One region of the Pseudomonas sp. LjRoot71 genome, then DNA from elsewhere that is predicted to be linked to it. Evidence: riboswitches for the same ligand, from Rfam matches in the RefSeq annotation. Region 1 holds a riboswitch; the other holds the start of a gene.
The links. Region 1 has a riboswitch for cobalamin ahead of ACSQ17_RS06920 (TonB-dependent receptor family protein). Riboswitches for the same ligand answer to the same signal wherever they lie in the genome.
Positions count from the first base shown of each region.

Region 2: linked by a shared signal. The riboswitch ahead of btuB (TonB-dependent vitamin B12 receptor) and the one ahead of ACSQ17_RS06920 (TonB-dependent receptor family protein) in region 1 are both predicted to bind cobalamin.

Region 1 is NZ_CAXURA020000001.1:1,456,770-1,460,977, reverse strand. Features, by position in the region: gene ACSQ17_RS06925 (cobalamin-binding protein) at 1-276, shown strand, start outside; gene ACSQ17_RS06920 (TonB-dependent receptor family protein) at 310-2,217, opposite strand; cobalamin riboswitch at 2,320-2,537, opposite strand; gene dxs (1-deoxy-D-xylulose-5-phosphate synthase) at 2,604-4,208, opposite strand, start outside.
Region 2 is NZ_CAXURA020000001.1:198,300-202,507, reverse strand. Features, by position in the region: gene ACSQ17_RS00945 (C40 family peptidase) at 1-576, shown strand, start outside; gene ACSQ17_RS00940 (C40 family peptidase) at 742-1,266, shown strand; gene ACSQ17_RS00935 (O-methyltransferase) at 1,294-1,956, shown strand; gene ACSQ17_RS00930 (hypothetical protein) at 1,972-2,292, shown strand; cobalamin riboswitch at 2,382-2,609, shown strand; gene btuB (TonB-dependent vitamin B12 receptor) at 2,738-4,208, shown strand, end outside.

The DNA of each region.
Region 1 (4,208 bases):
AGCGATGCCCTGGCGGTATGCGGGGCGCGCAATATTTTTGCCGAGCTGAGCTTGCCTGCGCCGCAGGTCAGCGTAGAAGCGGTACTTGAGCGCAATCCCGAGGTGATTCTGGCGGGTGTGCAGCAGCAGTTGGATGCCTGGCGCATCTGGCCGGGCCTAACGGCTGTCGAGCGCGAGCAACTCTGGCTGGTACCGGACAACGGCCTGGAGCGGCCGAGCTTTCAGATGCTGGGGGCGATGGAGAAATTGTGTGAGCGCTTGGCGCAGGCGCGTTGAAAGCCCTGGACCGAAAAGGCCCAGGGCGGATTGTCAGAACCTGTAACCAACGCTGAGCTGCACCTGCTCTTCGGCTGCGGGGTAACTGCTGGTTGCGCTGGCAAACGCGTCATAACGTTTGCCAGTGAGGTTGTTGAGGCGCAACTTGCTGCTGAACTGCTGATAGTCGTAGCTCAGTGCCGCGTTAAGCAGGGTGTAGCTGCCCGCTTGGTGCTGGTTGTTGGCATCGTCCCCCGAGTAATAGCGGTTGCCGGTATAAACCGCTTCCAGATAACCGCGCAGGCCTGGCACGATCAGGTAGCTGAGGTGTGTACTGGCCGTATGGCGCGCGACCCACGGAACCTTGTTGCCCTGAAAAGAGCCCGCGCGAAACTCCGCATCGGTAAAGCTGTATTGGCCACCGATGCTCAGGCGTTCGCTCAACTGGCGCTCCGCTTCCAGCAGCAGTCCATCACGGCGGGTTTTATCCAGATTGATATTGGCCCCGCGACCATTCCAGCTGTTGGGGTTGGCAATCATTGCGTCGTAGAGGAGTTCGTCCTGCAAATCCAACCGATACAGCGTTGCTTGGTAACGCTGTACGCCGTCTTGCCACTCGATGCCACTTTCCCAAGACACGCCGGTCTGCGGTTTGAGGAACTCGACCCCTGGCAGGACAAACGCATTGTCGTCCACGTTGGCCCAGCGCAGCACATCCTCGCGCTTGATAAACAAACGCGTCTCTTGGTTAGCTTGCCAGCTCAGGCCAATGCTGGTGCTGTCTTCGCGATCTTTATGGTGTTTGCGGATCGCCTTGTTATTGTCGTCCGCTTCGCTGCTGCGATAGCCGACAGTAACGGTCACGTCGCGGCCTAGTTCCTGGCTTAACTGGCTATACCAGTCGCGCTGGGTTTGCTGGAAGTCGGTGCCCCAGGATGATTGGGCGTCACTGCTTATGTGGTCGTGACCCAGTAGCCATTCTCCTGCCCCCAGGGTGTTGTCGTAGCGTGCACTCAGTCTGGGACTGATGCTTTCAGTGCGGGTGTCCTGGGTGAAACGGTCCGGTGCAGCAAAACTGCCGACACTGTCCTGATCGCTATGGCTGTAGTCGAGGTTGGCAGTCCATACGTCACTCAGTTGCTGCTCCAGGGCAAAACGATGCACCTGCGTCTTGCTGTCATTCCAGGCCGTTGAGTCACTTTGCTTGCGATCTGTACGGCGTTGCGCCCTGGTCAGGGCATTGGGGTAGAGCAGCTCATCGTCGACCGTTTGGTACTCATACAGCGCATGGCCATTGTCATGGTCATAGCGCAGGCGGGCGAAGGCGTTGCTGTAACTGGCATTGTTATGGTCGCGATAGTTGTCAGCTGTTCGCGACTCGCCGCTCAGGTAGGTCGAAAATCCACCGCCGAGCTGCTGGTAGATATGCCCGCGAAAGGCCTCCAGGTCATGGCTGCCGCGACTGGCTTCGAGATAGCCCTCATTGCTGCTTGGGGTGCGGGTGACAATATTGATAACGCCACCTACCGCTTGGTCGCCATAGAGGACTGTACCTGCGCCACGAATGATCTCGATGCGCTCGATATTGCCCAGCGGCACGCTGTTGAGGTCGGCTCCGGCCTGGCTGGGTTGGTTTAGGCGCCGACCATCGACCAGGATCAGGGTGTTGTTAACCGCATTCTCGCCGAAGCCGCGCAGACTGAAAGTGGCTCGGCTGCCATCGCCAATGGTGTCGCGTATTTGTATACCGGCCTGGCTGCGCAGTACGTCAAGGAGTGATGACGCCGCAGTTGCTTCAATCTGCTGGCGGTCGATTACTTTGACGCTCGCGGGCACCGGTGCTTTGAGCGGAGTCGCACGAGTAATGACCAGTGGTGGCAACTCGTGGTTGCGGCTATCGCTGGCAGCAACGCTGATGCTGGGCAACAAGGCCACAGCCAGGGCAAGACGGGACAACTTCATCTAGAGAATCCTCAAAAGGTCGGGAGACTTTTGAGGAGGGCAGGGACAAGAACGGGCGTGCGCAGAGGCAGCCTGAGCTTGACGGTGATGCCCTCCGCAACACCAGTCGCATCCAGCAAGGCCGGTCTCCGGACTCTCGACATACGTGGCCTCGTCCTTCCCAGATTGCTCCAGTGGACAGCGTGAGGTGACGTGCAGAATGGCTCTGCGGTCGATTACCGTTGCGGGGGCAGTGCCGGGATGGCTCGTCATGAGCGCACCGGCTTCCCGTTTAACGCCGCTTCACGGATGAAGGGCGCACCTTGGCGGAAGTAAAACGCCGCGCACCTTAATGCGCGGTTACTGCAATTACAAGTGAGCGTCGTTCAGCTCGGGATCAATGGCGCTCAGCTGGCCAGGGTTGCCAGGCGCTGGCGTACGGCCGCTTCGATGCCAGCGGCATCCAGGCCGCATTCGGCGAGCATCTGCGCCGGTTTGGCGTGTTCGACGTAGTAGTCCGGCAGGCCCAGGTGCAGCACGGGTTTGAGCAGGCCGGCATGGGCGAGGAACTCGCTGACCGCGCTGCCGGCACCGCCCATCACGCTGTTCTCTTCGATGGTCACCAGCAACTCGTGGCTGGCCGCCAGCTGGCGTACCAGGGCTTCATCCAGCGGTTTGACGAAGCGCATATCGACCACCGTGGCGTCGAGTGCGTCGCCCACCTTGAGCGCTTCGCTCAGTTGCACGCCGAACACCAGCAGGGCGCTTTGCTTGCCCTGGCGGCGAACCACGCCCTTACCGATTTCCAGCGGTTCCAGGCCTGGTTCGATGGCCGCATTCGGCCCGCTGCCACGCGGATAGCGGACGGCGGCAGGGCCATTGAACAGATGGCCAGTGCTGAGCATGCGGCGCAGTTCGTTCTCATCACTCGGGGTCATCACCAGCATGCCGGGGATGCAGCGCAGGTAGGAGATGTCGAAGCTGCCGGCGTGGGTCGGGCCGTCCTCGCCGACCAGACCGGCGCGGTCGATGGCGAACAGCACGTCGAGGTGCTGCACGGCTACATCGTGGATCAGCTGGTCATAGGCGCGCTGCAGGAAGGTCGAGTAGATCGCCACCACCGGCTTGGCGCCGTCGCAGGCCATGCCGGCGGCGAGGGTCACTGCGTGTTGCTCGGCGATGGCTACATCGAAATAGCGCTCGGGGTAACGTTCGCTGAAGGCCACCAGGTCGGAGCCTTCCTTCATCGCCGGGGTGATGCCGACCAGGCGCGGGTCTTCGGCGGCCATATCGCACAGCCACTGGCCAAATACGCTGGAGTATTTCGGCCCGCTGGCTTGCTTGGGGGCGGCCGGCGCGTTGATCGGCTCCAGCTTGGTGATAGCGTGATAGCCGATCGGGTCGACCTCGGCCGGGGCGAAACCCTTGCCCTTTTTGGTCACCACATGCAGGAACTGCGGGCCGTCGAGGTCGCGCATATTGCGCAGCGTCGCCAGTAGGGTGGGCAGGTCGTGGCCGTCGATGGGGCCGACGTAGTTCCAGCCCAATTCTTCGAACAGGGTGCCGGGGACCAGCATGCCTTTGGCGTGTTCTTCCACCTTGCGGGCGATTTCCCAGGCACCGGGCAGGTGCGAGAGGATCTTCTTGCTGCCTTCGCGCATGTTCGAGTACGTGCGGCTGGAGATGATCTTGGCCAGGTAGTTGGATAGGCCACCGACGTTCTTGGAGATCGACATGTCGTTGTCGTTGAGGATCACCAGCATGTTGGCGCCCACGTCACTGGCGTGGTTCAGCGCCTCGAAGGCCATACCGGCGGTCATCGCGCCGTCGCCGATTACTGCCACGGCCTTGCGCTTCTCACCTTTCAGGCGGGCGGCGATGGCCATGCCCAGGGCGGCGCTGATGCTGGTGCTGGAGTGGCCGACGCCAAAGGTGTCGTACTCGCTCTCCGAGCGGCGCGGGAAGGCAGCGATGCCATCCTTCTGGCGCAAACTGCCCATCTGCTCACGGCG
Region 2 (4,208 bases), 1.3 Mb from region 1:
GTTCTGGCCGCTTGCGCCAACCATTCGCCGCAGCCACAGCCGGAGCTGGCCGCCCAGCCCGCAGTGTTCTCCTCGACCGAGTTGGCCGAGTTTGATGAACAGGCCAAGGAAGCAGCCCTCGGCGACTTTACCGAAGAAAAATCCTACAAACTGCCGCAGCTGGCTGACAGCATCCTGTCTCACGGCCTATCGCTGGTGGGTACGCGCTATCGCTTCGGTGGTGGTTCGGTGAGTTCCGGTTTCGATTGCAGCGGCTTTATCGGTTACCTGTTCAAGGAAGAAGCCGGCATGCAGTTGCCGCGTTCTTCCCGCGACATGATCAATATCGACGCTCCTCTGGTCTCGCGCGATGAGCTGGAGCCGGGTGATCTGCTGTTCTTCAGCACCAATGGGCGTAATCGCGTCAGCCACGCCGGCATCTACATGGGTGATAACCAGTTCATCCACTCCAGCAGCAGCCGCAGCGGTGGTGTGCGGGTCGACAGCCTGGAAGATCGTTACTGGAAACGTACCTTTATCGAAGCCAAGCGTGCCCTGGCGCTGGCGCCAAGTGACAGCGTGGCGCGCCATCCTTGAACCTGTGGGAGGCGGCTGCCAGCTGCGCAGCCGTTTCCCAGGGTTATATATCTGATGCATCTCGATAGTTTTCAATGACTTGCTAGGCAAAGCTAATCTAAAGCTTGCTCTGCGGTGCGCAAGTCGGCAGAGTAGGGCGCATCCCGGCTCAGGATCGCCTTATCCATGACCGCTCTCGCCCGTTTCAGCATGCTGGTCGTCGTTGCCTTGCTCAGCGCCTGTTCCAGTCGCGCACCTACTCCAATCCCGCCACCTGTCGTGCAAACGCCCAGCAGCAGCTTTAACGGCAATGCTGATGACGTGCTGTTTCGCGCCCTCGGCTTGGTTGGCACGCCTTATCGCTACGGGGGCAATACCCCGGACGGTGGTTTTGATTGCAGTGGCCTGATTGGCTATGTCTACCGCGATGCGGCGGGTATCAGCCTGCCGCGTTCGACTCGCGAGCTGATCAGCATGCGCGCTCCGGCTGTCGGTCGCGACCGCCTGCAAAGTGGCGACCTGGTGTTCTTCGCCACCAATGGCGGCAGCCAGGTTAGCCATGCCGGCATCTATGTCGGTGAGGGGCGCTTCGTTCATGCGCCGTCGAGCGGCGGCACCGTACGCCTGGACAGCCTGAGCAACACCTACTGGCAGCGTACCTACCTGAATGCCAAGCGCGTATTTACCCCGGAACTGGCGCGCAATCCCTGATCAACCTGCGCGGCTGAGGGGCCTGCCATGACCAACCAGACGCTTACGCTCGATGCTGCTCTGCATCAATACCTGCTGGATGTTTCCCTGCGTGAAACGCCGCTGCTCAAGCGTCTGCGCGAAGAAACCGCACAGCTGAGCATGGCGCGTTGGCAGATTGCCCCTGAGCAGGGTCAGTTTATGGCCCTGCTGGTGCAGCTGACCGGTGCCCGGCGGATTGTCGAAGTCGGTACCTTCACCGGCTACAGCGCCCTGTGCATGGCTCAGGCCATGCCGGCGGACGGCCAACTGATCTGTTGCGACATTCCCGGCGACTACAACGCCACGGCCGAGCGTTACTGGTCTGAGGCGGGGGTTGCTGAACGTATCGAGCTGCGTTTGGCACCGGCGCTGGAGACATTGGCTGCGTTGGAACAGGAAGGCCTGGCCGGCAGTATCGATTTGCTGTTTATCGATGCCGACAAGGCCAATTATCCCAGTTACCTGGAACATGCTCTGCGTCTGGTGCGCCAGGGAGGACTGATCCTGTTCGACAACACCCTGTGGAGTGGCCGTGTGCTTAAGGAAAGCCCTGAAAGCGCCGATACCCGAGCCATTCAAGCGCTCAATCTGGCGCTACGCGATGACCCGCGCATCGACCTGTCCCTGCTGCCGCTGGGTGACGGGCTGAGCCTGTGTCGCAAACGCTGAACCTGCGCTGCTCGTATGCCAGAACCGATTCGCCTGCCTGCCCAGCCTGATGCCTGTGAGTTGTGCGCCCGTATGGTGCCACTGACGCGGCATCACCTGATCCCCAAGGCGCTGCACAACAAGGTCTATGTGCAGAAGCGTTTCGCCAAGAGTGAGCGCATCAGCGCTACGCTCTGGGTTTGCCGGGCCTGTCACAACCAGATCCACCGGTTGTTCAGTGAAAAGGAACTGGCATTGACCTACAACAGTCGCGACAGCCTGCTTGCAGATGAACGCCTGCGCACCTTCGTCGAGTGGCTGGCGAGCAAGCCCGCCGGGTTTATGCCCCGGCATTGATCTAGCCCGGCGTGTGTCAGGCAGCCTGCCTGCGACCTTAATGGTCTCTGGGCGGCGTTATGCGTTGACGCTCCCGGTGCAACTCTCTACCCTGCGCGCCTGCAACAGGTGCCCCCGACGCAGCGCGTCAGAGGGGTGAAACAGGGAAGCCGGTGCGTTACGTGTTGATCACGCAACAATTCCGGCGCTGCCCCCGCAACGGTAAACGAGTCAAGGATCGCCAATAGCCACTGTGCCCACCGGCATGGGAAGGCGCGATCCGGAAGCCATCGGCTTCACTCGTCAGCCCGGAGACCGGCCTGCTGCATCCACGGCATTGCGGAGGGCGTTGTCGGGTGGTTGCGGCGTTCTGCCGTGTCTGCCCGTGCTGTTCTCCCATGCCTTATATCGGCAGTGTCGCGCGGGTGGCGCGACGGAGAATCAGACCTTGCTTCGCATCCTCAATATGCGTCCGCTGGCCATTGCGCTCGCGGGCTGTAGCCCATTTCTCGCGGCCCAGGCCGCAACCCTCAGCCTGGATACCCAGGTTATTACCGCAACCCGCACCGAGCAGTCAGCGGCCAGCAGCATTGCGGCGTTCAACCTGATCGAGCGTGAGCAGATCGAGCGCAGCCAGGCGCAGTCGGTGCCGGAATTGCTCAGCCGCGTGCCGGGTATTTCCCTGAGCAACAACGGCGGCCCAGGCAAGTCGACCTCACTGTTTATGCGCGGCAGCAACTCCAACCATGTGCTGGTACTGATCGATGGCGTCAAGGTCGGTTCGGTGACCAGTGGTGGCGCCGCATTGCAGGATTTGCCCATTGAACTGGTTGAGCGCATCGAAGTGGTTCGCGGGCCACGCTCCAGCCTGTATGGCTCCGAGGCCATTGGCGGGGTGATTCAGATTTACACCCGCAAAGGCCAGGGCACGGGCTTCAAGCCTTTTGCTTCGGCAGGTTATGGCAGCCAGGACACCTATCAGGGCAGCGCCGGCTTCACCGGTACGGCCGGCAGTGGCTGGTACAGCCTGGGGGTGTCTGGTCTTGATACGGATGGCATCAACGTCAAACCGGCAACGGTCAGCGGTTATGAGCAGGACCGCGACGGCTACCGCAGCCTGTCACTGGCCGCCAAGGCCGGTTACCAGTTCGCCAATGGCCTGGAACTCGATGGCAGCCTGTTGCAGAGCCGCTCGCACAACGACTATGACTCGGTGAACAGCAAGCGCACCGCCGGCTTCGGTGCCAATGCCGAGGGTGTGCAGAAGGTGGTGGGCGGACGGGCACGTTTCAGCCCGCTGGAGCCCTGGCTGTTGACCCTGCAGGCCGGGCGCAGCGAGGACAAGTCCGACAGCTTTCAGGACCGCGCCTTCTATTCGCGATTTGACAGCCGCCGCGACTCGCTCAGTTGGCAGAACGACCTCAGCCTGGCCGATGGCCACACCCTGACCTTGGGCGCCGACTATCAGCATGACGAGGTCAACGGCACGACCGACTATGCCCGCGATTCACGTGACAACCAGGGGCTCTTTGCCCAGTACCTGGCGCAGCTCGGCCGGCATGACCTGCAACTCAGCGTGCGCCGCGACGATGACGAACAGTTCGGCAAGCATGACACCGGCAGTCTGGGCTGGGGCTATGCGCTGAGCGATGCGCTGCGCCTGACGGCCAGCTACGGCACGGCCTTCAAGGCACCGACCTTCAACCAGCTGTACTACCCAGGTTTCGGTAACCCGGATCTGCAAGCCGAAGAGTCGCGCAGCATCGAGCTGGGGCTGGCCGGTGTGCATGACTGGGGGCACTGGTCGATCAATGCCTACCGCAGTGAGATCGACAACCTGATCGCCACTGTGAATTCGCTGGTGGGCGGCAAGAGCCAGAGCCGCGCCGAAGGTGTCGATGAGGCGCGCATTCGCGGTGTCGAGTTGCAGCTGGGCA